Regions from separate parts of the Corynebacterium sp. S7 genome, predicted to be linked through region 2. Evidence: predicted binding sites of a transcription regulator. Region 2 holds the regulator's gene; the other holds the start of a gene.
The links. Region 2 encodes LexA, which represses DNA repair genes until DNA is damaged. Its sites were predicted from a motif close to CGAACANNTGTTCG; they were not measured.

Region 1: a site for LexA is predicted at 2,502-2,515, ahead of ACXZ66_RS07240 (HNH endonuclease signature motif containing protein). Genes of this name have one in related genera too.

The regions. Positions count from the first base shown of each region.
Region 1 covers NZ_CM136760.1:1,505,496-1,512,977, forward strand. Annotated here, with positions in the region: gene der (ribosome biogenesis GTPase Der) at 1-1,091, shown strand, start outside; gene ACXZ66_RS07240 (HNH endonuclease signature motif containing protein) at 1,142-2,425, opposite strand; gene ACXZ66_RS07245 (class I SAM-dependent methyltransferase) at 3,086-3,874, opposite strand; gene ACXZ66_RS07250 (ABC transporter transmembrane domain-containing protein) at 3,907-5,349, shown strand; gene ACXZ66_RS07255 (ABC transporter ATP-binding protein) at 5,346-7,106, shown strand; gene ACXZ66_RS07260 (CE1 family esterase) at 7,103-7,482, shown strand, end outside.
Region 2 covers NZ_CM136760.1:1,759,435-1,766,916, forward strand. Annotated here, with positions in the region: gene hrpA (ATP-dependent RNA helicase HrpA) at 1-2,096, shown strand, start outside; gene nrdR (transcriptional regulator NrdR) at 2,123-2,581, opposite strand; gene ACXZ66_RS08450 (hypothetical protein) at 2,674-3,054, opposite strand; gene lexA (transcriptional repressor LexA) at 3,307-3,990, shown strand; gene ACXZ66_RS08460 (DeoR/GlpR family DNA-binding transcription regulator) at 4,165-4,944, shown strand; gene ACXZ66_RS08465 (1-phosphofructokinase family hexose kinase) at 5,122-6,096, shown strand; gene ACXZ66_RS08470 (PTS fructose transporter subunit IIABC) at 6,133-7,482, shown strand, end outside.

The sequences.
Region 1 (7,482 bases), 250 kb from region 2:
CTGCAATGCAGACCGCGGACGTGATCATTTTCGTGGTCGACTCGCATGTGGGCATTACTGAATCCGATGCAGCGATGGCGCACGAACTGCAGCGCTCGGAAGTACCGGTCATCTTGGTGGCGAACAAGTTTGAGTCGGATAACCAGTGGGCCGATGTGGCTGAGTTCTATGGACTCGGTCTCGGCGACCCTTGGCCAGTTTCCGCATTGCACGGCCGTGGTGGCGCGGACGTTCTTGATGAGGTCCTTCGCCAATTCCCTGAGGTCCCTCGCTCCGCAAATTCGATCACTGATGGTCCACGCCGCGTGGCGCTTGTTGGCAAGCCAAACGTTGGTAAGTCCAGCCTTTTGAACAAGTTGTCTAAGTCCGATCGTTCGGTTGTGGACAATGTTGCTGGTACTACGGTTGACCCAGTCGACGAAATGATCCAGCTTGACGAGCGCGTGTGGCAATTTATTGATACCGCAGGTCTGCGCCGTAAGGTTAAGACTGCTCAGGGCCACGAGTACTATGCATCGCTGCGTACCCGCAACGTCATCGAGGCCGCAGAGGTCTGCGTTGTTGTGATCGACGCTTCGCAGGAGATCACGGAGCAGGATCAGCGAGTGTTGTCCATGGTTCTCGAAGCCGGTAAGGCACTCGTCATCGCCTTTAACAAATGGGACCTGATGGACGAGGACCGCCGATACTTCTTCGACCGAGAACTCGAGGAGCAGATCGACCGCTTGCCATGGGTTTCGAAGATCAATATTTCCGCTGAGTCCGGCCGTGCTTTGCACAAGCTTGAGCCAGCTATGATTGAGGCACTGGACAACTGGGATCGTCGCATCTCCACAGGCCAGCTGAACAACTGGCTGCGTGAAGCGATCGCTGCAAACCCTCCGCCGATGAACAACAACCGTCTTCCTCGTTTGCTGTTTGCCACGATGGCTTCGACTCGACCTCCAACAATCGTGTTGTTCACCACGGGGTTCCTCGAGGCTGGGTACCGCCGCTATCTGGAGCGTAAGTTCCGTGAGCAGTTCGGCTACCATGGCACTCCAGTTCGCATTGCGGTGCGCGTACGTGAACGCCGAGGGCGGAAGCACTAACGCTTGAAAAGCTGAGTCTTTCGAATGTCGACTTTGTTCGAGGCCTAGAGTCATGCCGGGTCACCGGCAAATTCTAGGGCATCGTCGTCGAAAGAGTTTCCAGGGAACAGGAAGTTCATAGTCTTCTTCGGACCGGCGGTTGGAGTCGCCTCACGACGAATGCGCGCTGGTTGGCGCTTGTGTGATGTATACCAACTGTCGTCGGGGAAATAGAAGTGTATGTCAGCGCCATCCTTTTCAATCCTGATTAGTCCCATAGTCACCATCGTGTGGCAGGACGAACAGAGCGCGATGAGATTGTCCATGTCAGTGGCACCACCTTCGGACCATTCCGTGAGGTGGTGAATCTCTATGAAGTTGCAGTTGTTACAACCTGGCATACCGCACTGCCTTCGAGATTGTTCGAGGGCACTGTCGGCTTGATGATCAGTTGCTATGCGCCGAGTACGACCCCTATTGACGACAATCCCGTTTTCGTCTGTTAGATCAAGTTTGAAGAACCCATTTTCAATCATTCCTACGAGAAGACGGTTCGGTGCCCCAGGCTGGAAGGGTAGGAAAGCATGGCCGTCGGTTGTCATCGTGACATTGATTTGGGCACCAGGTGCGCGTTTACATTGAATCGGTTGTGATCTAGCAATGTTCAGCAAACCGCGAAGGCCAAGCAATTTATTAGCACTAGGGGTTAGGCCGAACCGTGATGGGTCAGGATGTTCAATATCATCGTAAGCTTGGTCAACGGCTTCGTCGTCGCTGAAATCATCGTCGGATAGTCCTCCGAAGTCTTCTTTAAACGAGAGCTCCCCAATTTTTATAGCGGCGAGAAAATTCGCCCCGTCGATCGGATTGAGATTGAATGATCCGACTACTCGACCATCATCGTCTACGTGATAGGTAAACCTATCTGATTGCGGCTCCGAGTCTTCTGCGGGGTCAAGCCCGCCAAGGGCAAGCCTTAATTCTGGGAGCGTTAAACCACGTGCGAGATCAAGCAAAGACGATTCATTTTCAAGCGTCATGTACTTCAAGATCAAGCGCAATGCAGAGTAACTAATTTCCCCCGAATGGAGACTCTCTGCGGCTTCATTGAATTCAAGTAGGCCCGTACCAACGTTTATGTATTCCGAGGCCGTCTGCTTGCTGATCCCATAAACCCGCATGAGCCACGCACTTGTAGATTTTGCGCCTTTTTCTTTAGCGAGGTCTCGTTTATGAAATTGGGCAATCGAAATAAGGAGTTCAGCCTTTGCATTGCGTGCTTGGATATTTGTTCGCTCAACTTCGCGAACTATTTCGTCATCCGATTGGGTATTAAGAAAATCAATGTAAGACATGGTTGTAACGCCCCCGGTGCGCCGTGCTTGACGACGAGTTGCAAGAATGTCGGTGTTTTCCGTCTATAAACAGCTTAGAACATTTGTTCCAAGAATGGAACAGTTGTGCGAAAGAATTTTTAAAATCATTTGCCTCCATACAATCCGGATCGCGGACTTTAGCCCCCTGGGCGATATTGGGCCCCTTTGTCGATGGTAGGGCTAGTCGGTCAACTGGCTAGCGGTATACCTGTCGCCTTATAGTCCGCAGTGCGGACTTTTTCAGCGCAGGCCGACCATGCAGCACAGAAATAGCTCGGTGAGGAAACAGTGAGTAACCGGCTCCTGAGGCAACATATCTATCGCCTTATAGTCCGCCGTGCGGACTTTTTTGGTACCGGTGGTTACCGCTCGTTGTGGAGATGTGACCTAGCGAGGAACTGTCGAAAGGTTGGATCCCGAGCCGGTATACCTGTCGCCTTATAGTCCGCAGTGCGGACTTTTTGTGGGAACACTGGCCGATGACGAGCCCCTAATAGGGCACGGCAGTAAACGACCGTCAGTAGGCGGGTGCCGGTGTATCTATCGCCTTATAGTCCGCAGTGCGGACTTTTTCTGCGCAAGCCCATGAAGCCCACCAGACCGAATCAAGCCGACCCACACAACCCCACACCCCAGAGACTAATCGCGCGTGTACACAAAGGCCTCGGTGCGATACGGGATAGGTAAAAGCTGCCCGGGCTGAAACTCGAGGCGATCGAAGAGGTACCACCGCAGGTTCTCCTTCATGCGGTCGCGGACCTCGGCAGAAGCTCGCAACCAGGAGGAGCGTGTCTGGGACAGTGCATACACCTGGTCGGTGGTGAGGTGCTGGATCCAGCGCATGCGGAACTCGTCGTGAAGCACCCAAGGGGGGCTGACTTCGGGATAGAAGCCCTCACGTTGGATGTCGCCGGAGCGCATAATCCGGGCGAGGCGGAGGATCCACGGATGTGAAACGTCGAGGGTGTTCCAGACAAGCAGGAGCTTGCCGCCCGGCGCGATCACGCGGTCGGCCTCTGCGGAGGCGGCTCGAGTGTCTACCCAGTGCCAGGTCTGGGCGCAGGCCAATGCATCAACAGACGCGGTGCGCAGCGCGGTGTTTTCGGCGGTCGCACGCCAGACGTGCACGGAGGGGTAGGACTCGGCGAGGACACGGGTCATGTCGGGTGAGGGGTCGCTGGCGAAAACTGTCCGGCCGGGTCGGAGCAGGGTAGAGGTCAACTTGCCGGTGCCGGCTCCGATGTCGGCGATGCGGGAGCAATCGTCGATAAGCGATGCGACCTCGGGCGGATAGGTGGGCCGCACGTCGTCGTAGACGTCCGCTCCACGACGAAATGCTGCTGCGGAATCCGCCCGATGCGCGGCATCGCGAAATGTGGGAGCGGCCTTTTGACTCGCGGGTCGGGAGAGGCTGCCGGTAGGATTCATGGTTAGTCAATTTACCCGTATGATATGCCCACATGAGTAATTTGCCTGCCCCCGATGACCCTCGGTGGCTGATTAAAACGGTCACCTCGCGCTGGCGCAGTACGGTTCCCGCCGCGATCTTGATGGCTACCGCATTCGTGTGCAACGGGTTAACTCCAGTGATTGTTGGGCGGGCCATCGATGACGCGATTGCCAGCGGAGCGCTCGATCGGCTGATTATGTGGATTGGCGTTCTCGTGGCCACATATGTGGTCAATATTATTGTGGCGTTTTACGGGCGCAGGCTGCTGATTAGCGCGACGCTGTGGGTGGGTCACGATCTACGCATGGCTGTGACAGATCGCGTGATGCATCCGCGCGGAATCGCGGGTAAGAAGCGGACGGCGGGCGAGTTGCTGTCGATAGCTTCGTCGGATACGCAACGAGTTGCGGATGCCGTGATGATGACGGTGTTTCCCGTGGCCGAGGTCGTGTCGATTATTTACGTCGGCGTGATGATGATGGCCATCAATGTTCTCCTCGGCATCGCGGTACTGGTGGGCGGGCCAATTGTGGTGGCCATCGCGCTTTATTCGGCGACGCCCCTGCGCAAGGCATCGAGTAAACGTCAAAGGGCACTGGCCGCAACCGCTGCGATGGCGACCGATGTTGTGCAAGGCCTGCGCACTCTCAAGGGCCTCGGCGCGGTGAGCACTGTGCGCGAGCGCTATAACGCAGTGTCGAACGAGGCCTACGAGCGCACCGTTGACGCGAATGCGGCACAGGCGAAGTTAAATACTGTGACCGAGGCAACGGGTTCGCTCTATGTCGTCGCCGTTGGTATCGCCGCGGGCTTTATGGCGCTGAACGGCACGATCTCGATCGGCGAACTGATCACAGTGGTCGGATTGACGCAGTTCATCATCCAGCCAATGACCATGCTGGGCAAAAACATCGCGTCGCGCTGGGCGTCGGCGCAGGCATCGGGAGCGCGCATTCGCAAGATCCTGGGAGCAGATTATTCGCTTGACGACGAAGCTACTGCCGTTCCCGCCCTAGCCGCAGGAATCACGGTCAATACTGGAGAGGCCCCCGATGAATTACTTACGGCGCCGCGGGACAGAGTCGTTGTGTCGCCGCACTCAGCCGAGCTATTTTCGGGCACCGTGCAGGACAACGTGCACCCTGATCCTGAGATCGCCCAGCACGCGTTGTGGGTTGCCGCCGCTGAGGATATCCCCGGCGGATTAGAAAAGGAGGTCGGCGAAAATGGCGGGCAGCTCTCAGGCGGTCAGCGCCAGCGTGTTGCACTGGCAAGGGCCATCGCTTCCGACCCGGAGGTCTTAGTGCTGCAGGATCCGACAACTGCGGTTGACTCGATCACCGAGCAAATAATCACCGAACGTGTTGCCGCCGAGCGCAGTGGAAGGCCGACGGTGATTTACACAGAACAGCCGGCCTGGCTGCGAGTGGCAGAGGTGGTGGAGCAGGCATGAAGTTCCCACTAGCTACTTTTGGTGAGGTCCGCCATGAACTAGGCGAGCAGCTCAAGGTCGTGCCGAACGCGCGATCGCAGAGCATCTGGGCGCTGATTCTGCTCAGCGTCGGTGCATACGCGAACGTATTGGTGCCACAGATCCTTGGTTCGGTCGTCGATATCGTGATTAATAATGGCACGGCTCGGTCGTTGTGGGAGGCTGCGGGCTGGCTGGTCGTCGCCGCATTCGTGTCGGCCGGGGCCAGCGCATTGGGATTCTTCCTTGTCTCGCGCATTGCTGAGCGAGTGATTGCCAACCTGCGCGAGTCGATGGTGGGAACCGCCCTTGGCCTCCCCGTGCACCGCGTCGAGGAGGCGGGCTCTGGCGACTTAGTCTCGCGCTCAACCGACGACGTGGCCGAATTGTCCACGGCCGTCACCGAATCCATCCCGGTCCTGGCATCCAGCGCATTCACTCTCGTGGCAACCGCGATTGCGCTGACCAGCATGGATTGGCAATTCCTCCTTGTTCCCTTGGTGGCTGCGCCGGTGTACATCATTGCGGCACGAAGGTATCTGAACGTGGCACCGGAGCGCTACGCAGCCGAGCGGGCAAGCATGGCCGAGCGTGCCCGTCGCATCTTGGAAGCCATCCACGGACGCGCGACCGTGCGGGCGTTCCGGATGGAAGAGGAGACTCACAACCACATCGAGGAATCCTCCCTCGCCGTAGTGAAAAACGGATTCAAGGCGCGTACCACTATGATCACGCTGCAGATCTGGATCTCGGTAGGCGAGGTGCTCATGCTCAGCACCGGCCTGATTGTTGGCTTCATTACAGTCAACTCCGGAGCCCTGACCGTCGGCGCAGTGACGGCAGCAATGCTGATGTTGATCCGCGTCCGTGGCCCGATCATGGGGTTGATGCGCATCCTCGACACGTTGCAATCCGGTTACGCCTCGCTTGCCCGAATCGTCGGCGTAACTGCGCATCCGCCGGAGCAAATACCCGACATTGGCGCACCTGAAATCACCGGCCAGGTTGATCTGATCGACGTGAGCTTCGCCTATGACGAGGAAGGAAAACACCTCGCTGTCGAAGACGTCAACTTGTCCATCGCTCCAGGTGAGACCGTCGCTCTGGTCGGCGCCTCTGGCGCAGGCAAGACCACCGTCGCCTCGCTCGCTTCCGGCCTGCGCATACCCACAAAAGGCCAAGTTTTGGTCGATGGCGTCGAGGTACACAAGCTTTCCGACGACGAACGCGTGGCACGAATCGCGATGGTGTCCCAGGAGGTCTATGTCTTTTCCGGCACGCTTCGCGACGACCTCTCGCTTGCCACCCCAGATGCCACCGATGAGGAGCTGCTGCAGGCACTTGAGGAAGTCGGCGCCGACTGGTTCGAGGACCTACCCGAAGGATTAGACACTGTCGTTGGCGCGCAAGGCTTCCAACTTGAACCTTTCGAGGCCCAACAATTGGCGCTGGCTCGAATCCTGCTTCTGGATCCAGCCGTTGTGATCATGGATGAAGCAACCGCTGAGGCTGGTTCGCGAAATGCTGGAAATCTTGAGCAAGCGGCAGCCACCGTCGCCCGGGATCGCGCAGCGCTCGTCGTGGCGCACCGATTGGATCAAGCTCGCGTAGCTGATGAAGTGATTGTTATGGATAATGGACGTATTATCGAATGCGGTTCCCACGATGAGCTGGTCGAGCTCAACGGCGCATACGCCCAGATGTGGCAGGCATGGCAGGAAGGACGAAACCCGGAGTGAGTGTGCAGACCCGCATTGTCACCGCACTGGCAGCAGCAATTTCGCTAGTCGCGTCAAGCTGCAGTGCAACGGAGGAGGAGGACACAGCTCCGCCTGCAAGCGAGGTCACGCTCGAGCCTCAAGCTGCGGCCCCAACCACCGAGATGATCGGTGAGCCACGGACTAGCAACGAAACCATCCAAGTTGGCGATAAGAGCAGAAACTACTGGATATCGGCACCTCCAGCCGCGCTCAACGGGGAAGAAGTCCCCCTTATTTTCGTCTTCCATGGATTGAATGAGTACGCCAGCACAATCCGGGATTACTCGCATTTCGACAAGGCGAACGCCATCGTCGTGTATCCGAATGGTTTCGAGCAGGCTTGGGCACCTGCGCC
Region 2 (7,482 bases):
ATGTTGAGAAGCAACTCGGCTGGTCGCGCGCCGAAAACGTGGTGAGCAAACGCGATGACGACGCGATCCATCAGTCGCTGCTGTCTGGCCTGCTATCTAATATCGGTGCGCGCGATGGTAACTCTAAGGAGTTCCACGGTGCCCGTGGTACAAAGTTCATGATCTTCCCGGGTTCTGCGCTAGCCAAGAAACCACCAGAGTTCATCATGGCTGGCGAACTTGTTGAGACCTCACGGCTATGGGCACGCGACGTTGCCAAGATTCAACCAGCATGGGTGGAAACACTCGCAGCGAAGCTGCTGAAGCATTCCTACTCGGAGCCACTGTGGTCCAGGAAGCGCGCTTCGGCGATGGTCCATGAAAAGTCGATGCTCTACGGCGTCACAATCGTGGCCGATCGACTCGTCCCCTACCACCGCGTAGACAAGGCCGCTGCCCGCGAAATGTTTATTCGGCACGCGCTCATTGGCGGAGAATGGGACACCCATCATAAGTTCTTGCGGCATAACCAGGAGCTTCTTCGCGAGGCCGCCGCGGTAGAGGACAAAGTACGCCGTCGCGGGCTCGTCGTCGACGAGGAAACGCTCTTTGAGTTCTACGATGCGAAACTTCCTGAGTCTGCCACCACTGGACGTCATTTTGATTCTTGGTGGAAGAAGAAGCGCCAAGAAGATCCCACTTTTCTGGACTTCAATCCAGAGGCACTTATCGATAATGCACACAGCGCCGACGCAGTCACAGACTTTCCCGATAAGTGGCACCAAGGCTCGGTCACCTACGACTTGCAGTACAAATTTGAGCCCGGTGATCCTTTCGATGGTGTGACCGTTCTTGTCCCAATTCCCCTGCTGGAAAATGTCGACGAAGAAGAATTCCACTGGCTGGTACCGGGCCTGCGCCTTGAACTTGTCACCGAGCTCATTCGCACGCTGCCGAAGGCTCTGCGCAAAACTGTCGTACCCGCCCCAGATTTCGCCGAACGTGCCACACCGAAGTTAATCCCTTACGAAGGCCGGATTACTGATCAGCTGGCGGAGGTGTTGCGCTCTATGGGTGGATCCGGAATTAATGGTTCGGACTTCCGCATTGATGCGCTACCTCCTCACCTGAAGGTGACCTACGCTGCAATCGACCGACGCGGAAACATCGTCGACCACGATAAAAACCTCACAGAGCTGAAACGACGCCGCTCCGGTCAGATTAAGTCATCCATGTCCAAGGCTGGACGCAAGGCTGAAACCAAAGCCGTCGAGGAATGGACCTCCGATACTCTCGGCACCGTTCCTGAAATCGTCTCCACCAAGGTTGACGGGAATACAGTCGATGCATACCCCGCGCTTGAGGCGACCCCAGACGGCGTAAAAATTACGGTACACCCGACCAAGGCTGCCGCAGATGCGTCGATGATGACCGCGACACTGACTCTCCTTCTGAGGAATATTCAGGTCCCGACTGCCCCCATGACCAAGGGTCTTCCTTTGCGCCAACGCGTCGCAGTAGATAACTACCCGCATGGTGGCGCTGATGGGTTAGTTGAGGATGCCCGTGTTGCTTCGATCCGCGATCTCATGCTGGAACACGGTGGGCCGGTCCGAGAACCGGAAGAATTCGACGCATTGCTGAACAAGGTTAAGCCAGAGGTTGCGGGAAGGGTTCGTCGCGCTGTCGTATCTATCGCTCCTGGCTTAGTGGAATACGCACAGGTGGCAGACGAACTAGCCAAGTGGGAAGGTCCCGCCATTGACGATATGCGCGCTCAGCTGGAGTTCTTGTTGCCCAAAAATGCCATCACCGTGCACGGTATACAGCATCTCCAGCACTTACCGCGCTATTGTGCTGCAATGAAGATCCGCCTTGATGAAATGACAATTGACCCCGACAAGGATGCCGACCGCCAAGAAGTAGTGACGAATACGAAAAACTACCTAAAAGCAAAGCTCAACCGACTTCCTGCTGGCAGGGAAAAATCACGCGAAGTCAAAGAAATCATGTGGCAAATCGAAGAACTTCGAGTCAGCCTTTTCGCACAGCGGCTAGGAACTCCGAAGCCAGTATCGGAGCGCCGGATTCAAAAGATGGTGGACAAGCTCACATAAGTGGTGCCCGGCCGCTAGTCTGAGCCCTAATTCAAGTCACGATCACGGCGACGCATCAGCCGGATCTCTGACTCAAAGTCGTCGGCGCTCTCGAAGGATTTGTAAACAGAGGCAAAACGAAGGTAGGCAACCTCGTCCAGTGCACGAAGTGGCTCGAGAATGGCAAGGCCAATTTCATTGGCATGGATTTGGGAGCTGCCCTGGCTACGCACGGTTTCTTCGACTTCTTGTGCGAGGCGTTTGAGTGCGTCATCGGATACATCACGGCCCTGGCAAGCTCGGCGTACACCGGTAATAAGCTTGTCCCGATCAAATGGCTCGGATAAACCATTGCGTTTCACGACAGTCAGCACGGCTTTTTCTACAGTAGTAAAACGACCGTGACACGAGGCGCACTCCCGCCGACGGCGAATCGCTGTACCTGAATCAATGATGCGGGAATCAATCACTCGGGAAGAGTCATTGTGGCAGAAAGGGCAATGCACGTAGGAAGCCATCCAGTTCTATCAGCGAGCGAAACTTTCAAGACAAGATGGTATTCTACTCGCCTGTCAACTCTGGCCTAAGGGCGAAGTAGTTAGCGGGCAGTAGAGGAAATCTCAGCAACATAATCTACGGGAGTTGCTGGTTGTGGAGTTGCTGGCTCGAACGCTCCACCGATGGCAGCGCTGACAATAAAGCTCATGCCCATCAACGTTCCTGCCAATAGGATTCCGCCCCGCTCGCGTCGACTTTCGATACGTTGAGCACGCCCCGCCACAGGCGATACAGCGGTGCCAAAATTCCGCCTAGGTGTTCGACGCTTTGCCGAAAGAGTTCGAACAGTTGATGAATTCCGAGCAGCTTCATTCAGCTCTCCCGGCAAGCCAAGATCCCACGTAGAAGCAGAAGGAACAACTTGAGCATAGGAACGGTTTGCTGGATTACGGGGTGCTACCTTGCCATTTAGTACAGTCATCGTCTCTCCTCCATTGAATTAACTTGATAATAAACACCATGATCGACGCATTCGAACACCAAACTCGATTACTTGTTCGATAGTTCGTATGTTCGATTTATATCATGGTGGGAAAATTTTGTCCACGCTTCAGAAGAATGTGTCGAACAAACTTGCAGTTTCGTGATAGACATAGAGGGGAGAAGTTTAATTTTGAGGATTCGAGACGAGGTTCGCCACACACGCGGACAGCTTTAGTTACTAGGAGTAGACATGCCCGCAAAAAAGTCCGACGACAAGAAGCCAAACCAGGCCACTCTTTCCGCCCGCCAAAAGCGAATCCTTGAGGTGATCCAAGACGCCGTTGTACTTCGCGGCTATGCGCCCAGCATCCGAGAGATCGGTGACGCAGCTGGCCTTCAGTCCACTTCCTCTGTGGCCTACCAGCTCAAAGAGCTGGAGAAGAAGGGCTTCCTCAGGCGTGACCCGAATAAGCCCCGTGCCGTTGATTTACGCCACCTGCCTTCAACACCGCTGAAGAAGCGGGAAAAGCCTGCACAAGAAGCACCCCCAGAGTCAGTGCAAACCAATTACATTCCGGTCGTGGGCCAGATTGCGGCAGGCAACCCAATCTTGGCGGAACAACATGTCGAGGAGTACTACCCCATGCCCGCCGACGTAGTCGGCGATGGCGAGCTCTACATGCTGCAAGTCGTCGGCGAATCCATGCGCGAAGCCGGCATCCTCGACGGTGATTGGGTGGTTGTCCGCGCGCAGCCTGTTGCCGAAGAAGGCGAATTTGTTGCCGCATTGCTCGACGGTGAAGCTACCGTAAAGGAATTCCACAAGGATTCCACGGGGGTGTGGCTCCTTCCTCATAACCCCGCATTTGCGCCAATTCCGGGCGATGAAGCAGAAATCATGGGCAAGGTTGTCTCCGTCATGCGCAGTCTCTAGCCCCGCCCTCCCCAGCATCCCAGCTACTTTGCCCCGCCAGACTTTCCGTCTTCGGTGGGGCTTTCAACATTTTTCACACCCTCGCGGGGGGATTCGGACAGATTCCCAAACACTCGGAAATGAATCTTTGGAAGAATAGAGGTTTAACGGTTCCCTAGAGCGAGAAGGCCAACCATGTATGCAGAGGAACGTCGTCGTCAAATTGCTTCGTTGACCGCAGTCGAAGGTCGCGTCAACGTCACCGAACTCTCTCAGAAGTTTGACGTCACAGCAGAGACCATTCGACGAGATCTTGCGGTACTCGACCGAGAGGGCGTCGTTCATCGTGTCCATGGTGGCGCAGTGGCGAGCCAATCGTTTCTGACCACTGAATTCCCACTGGACACCCGTTTCAGAACTTCCCCATCAGCAAAATCAGCAATTGCCCGGGCCGCGCTGGATTACTTGCCGCCTTCAGGTGGCAGCATCTTCCTCGATGCGGGAACAACCATCAACGGCCTTGCTGATCTTCTCGCCGAAAATCCCCAATCACATGAATGGTCCATCGTGACCAATTCGCTACCGATCGCTCTCGAGCTTTCCGGTGCAGGTTTAAACAACGTCCAACTTCTTGGAGGTAGTGTGCGCGCCATTACTCAGGCAGTTGTTGGCGATACTGCGCTTCGTAGCTTGGCGCTGATGCGGGCCGACGTGGCCTTCATCGGCACAAACGCACTGACCATCGACCATGGCCTGTCTACGGCTGATGCCCAAGAAGCCGCAGTGAAATCCTCCATGGTCACTAACGCACGAAACGTCGTAGTACTGTGTGACTCCACGAAACTCGGAAATGACTATCTAGTCAGCTTCGCTTCCCTTGACCAGATTGACGTTGTCATCACGGACACCGACGCGCCTGAAACTTTTGCTTCCGAACTTCGCGAGCGTGGGATCGAAGTAGTCCTCGCCTCCTAGAGGAAAATCCCGCCGATTTCTATTGGTTCCTGAGTGTCCGGGAAAGATTTTGGACACAATTCCCACAAACCCTTGGCAAAGCGGACACAATCGGGCATACTTAGTGTGTCCACATTGTGGCGCAAACCACTTGTCCCATCAATATCTCCGGATATCACTCCGCTAATGAGGTGCACCGTGATTCTTACATTCACTCCCAACCCGAGCATCGATGCCACCCTGGGTCTTGACGAACAATTGACGCGCGGTGCTGTCTTGCGGCCGACAAAAACCCAGCGTAGCGCAGGCGGAAAAGGCATCAACGTTGCTCACGCGCTCTACCTCTCTGACACGGAAACACTGGCATTTTTCCCGGCGGCAAAGAACGATCCCTTCATTGCACTAGTCACATCAATTGGAATGCACTTCGAAGCTTTACCGATAGATGGCAATGTCCGAACAAACACAGCCATCACTGAACCGGACGGAACCACAACTAAACTCAACGAACCCGGCGCCACACTCTCCAGTGAAAATATCCTGGCGATTGAGAAGCGTCTTGCAAGTCTGAGCCACGATGCCGACATTGTCGTCCTAGCAGGTTCATTGCCACCAGGGGCTCCTAAAGACTGGTACGCCACTCTCGTTGAACTTATCCATCGTGAATCCCCAGGTACTCAGATTGCAGTAGATACTTCGGATCAACCACTTCAAGAACTCGGGAGTAGATTCCCCGGCTCGGCCCCCACGATAATCAAGCCGAATGGCCTTGAACTCGGTCAGCTCACCGGTCACGATGGCTTGGGTATAGAAAAGTCCGCAAAAGAAGGCGACTTCGCCCCAGCACTCAGCGCCGCAGAACCTCTCTTAGACCAAGGCGTCCAAGAAATTGTGCTCACCCTCGGCGGGGCCGGCGCTCTCCTAATTACTGCTGAAGGAGCCTGGGCCGCAACTCCTCCACCGACCAAAGTAGTCTCCACTGTCGGTGCCGGGGATTGTTCTTTGGCTGGCTACCTCATTGCTCGCCAACAAGGGCTTTCCTCTGCTGAATGCCTGCGCAGCGCGGTTGCCTATGGTTCCGCTGCAACGTCTTTGCCCGGCACACAGATTCCCACTCCAGATCTAGTTAATTTCTCTGAAACCACCGTTTCACCAGTTTCTTATACAAACTAACCCCCACTATTTCGAGTCAAATAAGGAGTGATGGCTATGAATGCACCATTAATTACCCCAGACTTGGTGAGCTTGGACGTGGATCTTGGCTCAACCTCAGAGGGCGTCATTAACTTGCTCGCCCAGACAGTCGCCGAAGCAGGCCGCGCGAGAGATGCTGGGATGCTGGCCGCCGATGCGCTCGCGCGTGAATCCCAGGCCCCCACAGGGGTCAATGGTCGCGTGGCCATTCCCCACTGCCGTTCCGAGGCTGTAAGTGTTCCAACTCTGGCATTTGCCAGGTTAAGCCGAGCTGTGGACTTTGGTGGTCCCGACGGCGATGCCGAGTTGGTGTTTCTCATTGCAGCGCCTGCCGGTGGCGGCAAGGAACATATGAAGATTCTTTCCAAACTAGCCAGGGCACTTGTGCGCGGGACATTTTTGGAGAAGCTACGTAATGCCACTACAGAGCAAGAAATCGTTGACGCTGTACTTGAAGTGACCTCGGCTGAGAAGAAACCAAAGGAAACCGTAGCTGACACAACCAATGCGGTGGCCGGGGACTCGTCGAAAAGCGAAAAACCTAAAACGACCATCGTCGCTGTGACTGCCTGCCCGACCGGCATCGCGCATACGTATATGGCCGCTGATTCGCTGAAGCAGGCTGCGGATGCGCGCGACGACGTGGAACTCTATGTGGAAACGCAGGGGTCCTCGGGCGGTGAACAGCTCGATCCAGCCCTGATTAAGCGCGCCGATGCCGTGATTTTTGCTGTCGACGTGGCCGTGCGCGATAAGGCGCGGTTTGCTGGCAAACCTGTCGTGCAAACTCCGGTAAAACGCGGCATTAACGAGCCCAACCAAATGCTCGACGAAGCAATTGCTGCCGCAAGCAACCCAGGCGCACCGCGGGTTGCCGCGAGTGCATCCGAGGGCAGTGCGACTGCAACGCAAGGCGAAAGTTGGCCGAAGCGGATTCAGCAAGCGGTGATGACTGGTGTGTCCTACATGGTGCCGTTTGTGGCCGCGGGTGGTTTGCTTTTGGCGCTGGGCTTCCTCGTCGGTGGCTACGACGTGGCCAACGGTTGGCAGGCGATTACCACCGGTTACTCGATTGGAAATCTTCCAGGCCACGATGTGATGGTCGACGGCGTGCTGACTACTTTTGATCGCTCTGGTCTCGCTCTTTACCTCGGTGCGGTGCTCTTCGCCATTGGCCAGGCCGCCATGAGCTTCGTGGTTGCCGCCCTATCGGGATACACGGCATACTCGCTTGCGGGCAGGCCTGGTATTGCACCTGGTTTCGTCGGCGGTGCTATCTCGGTCGCACTTGGCGCGGGCTTCATCGGTGGTCTGATTACCGGTATCCTCGCAGGTCTTGTGGCGTATTGGATTGGTAGCTGGAAG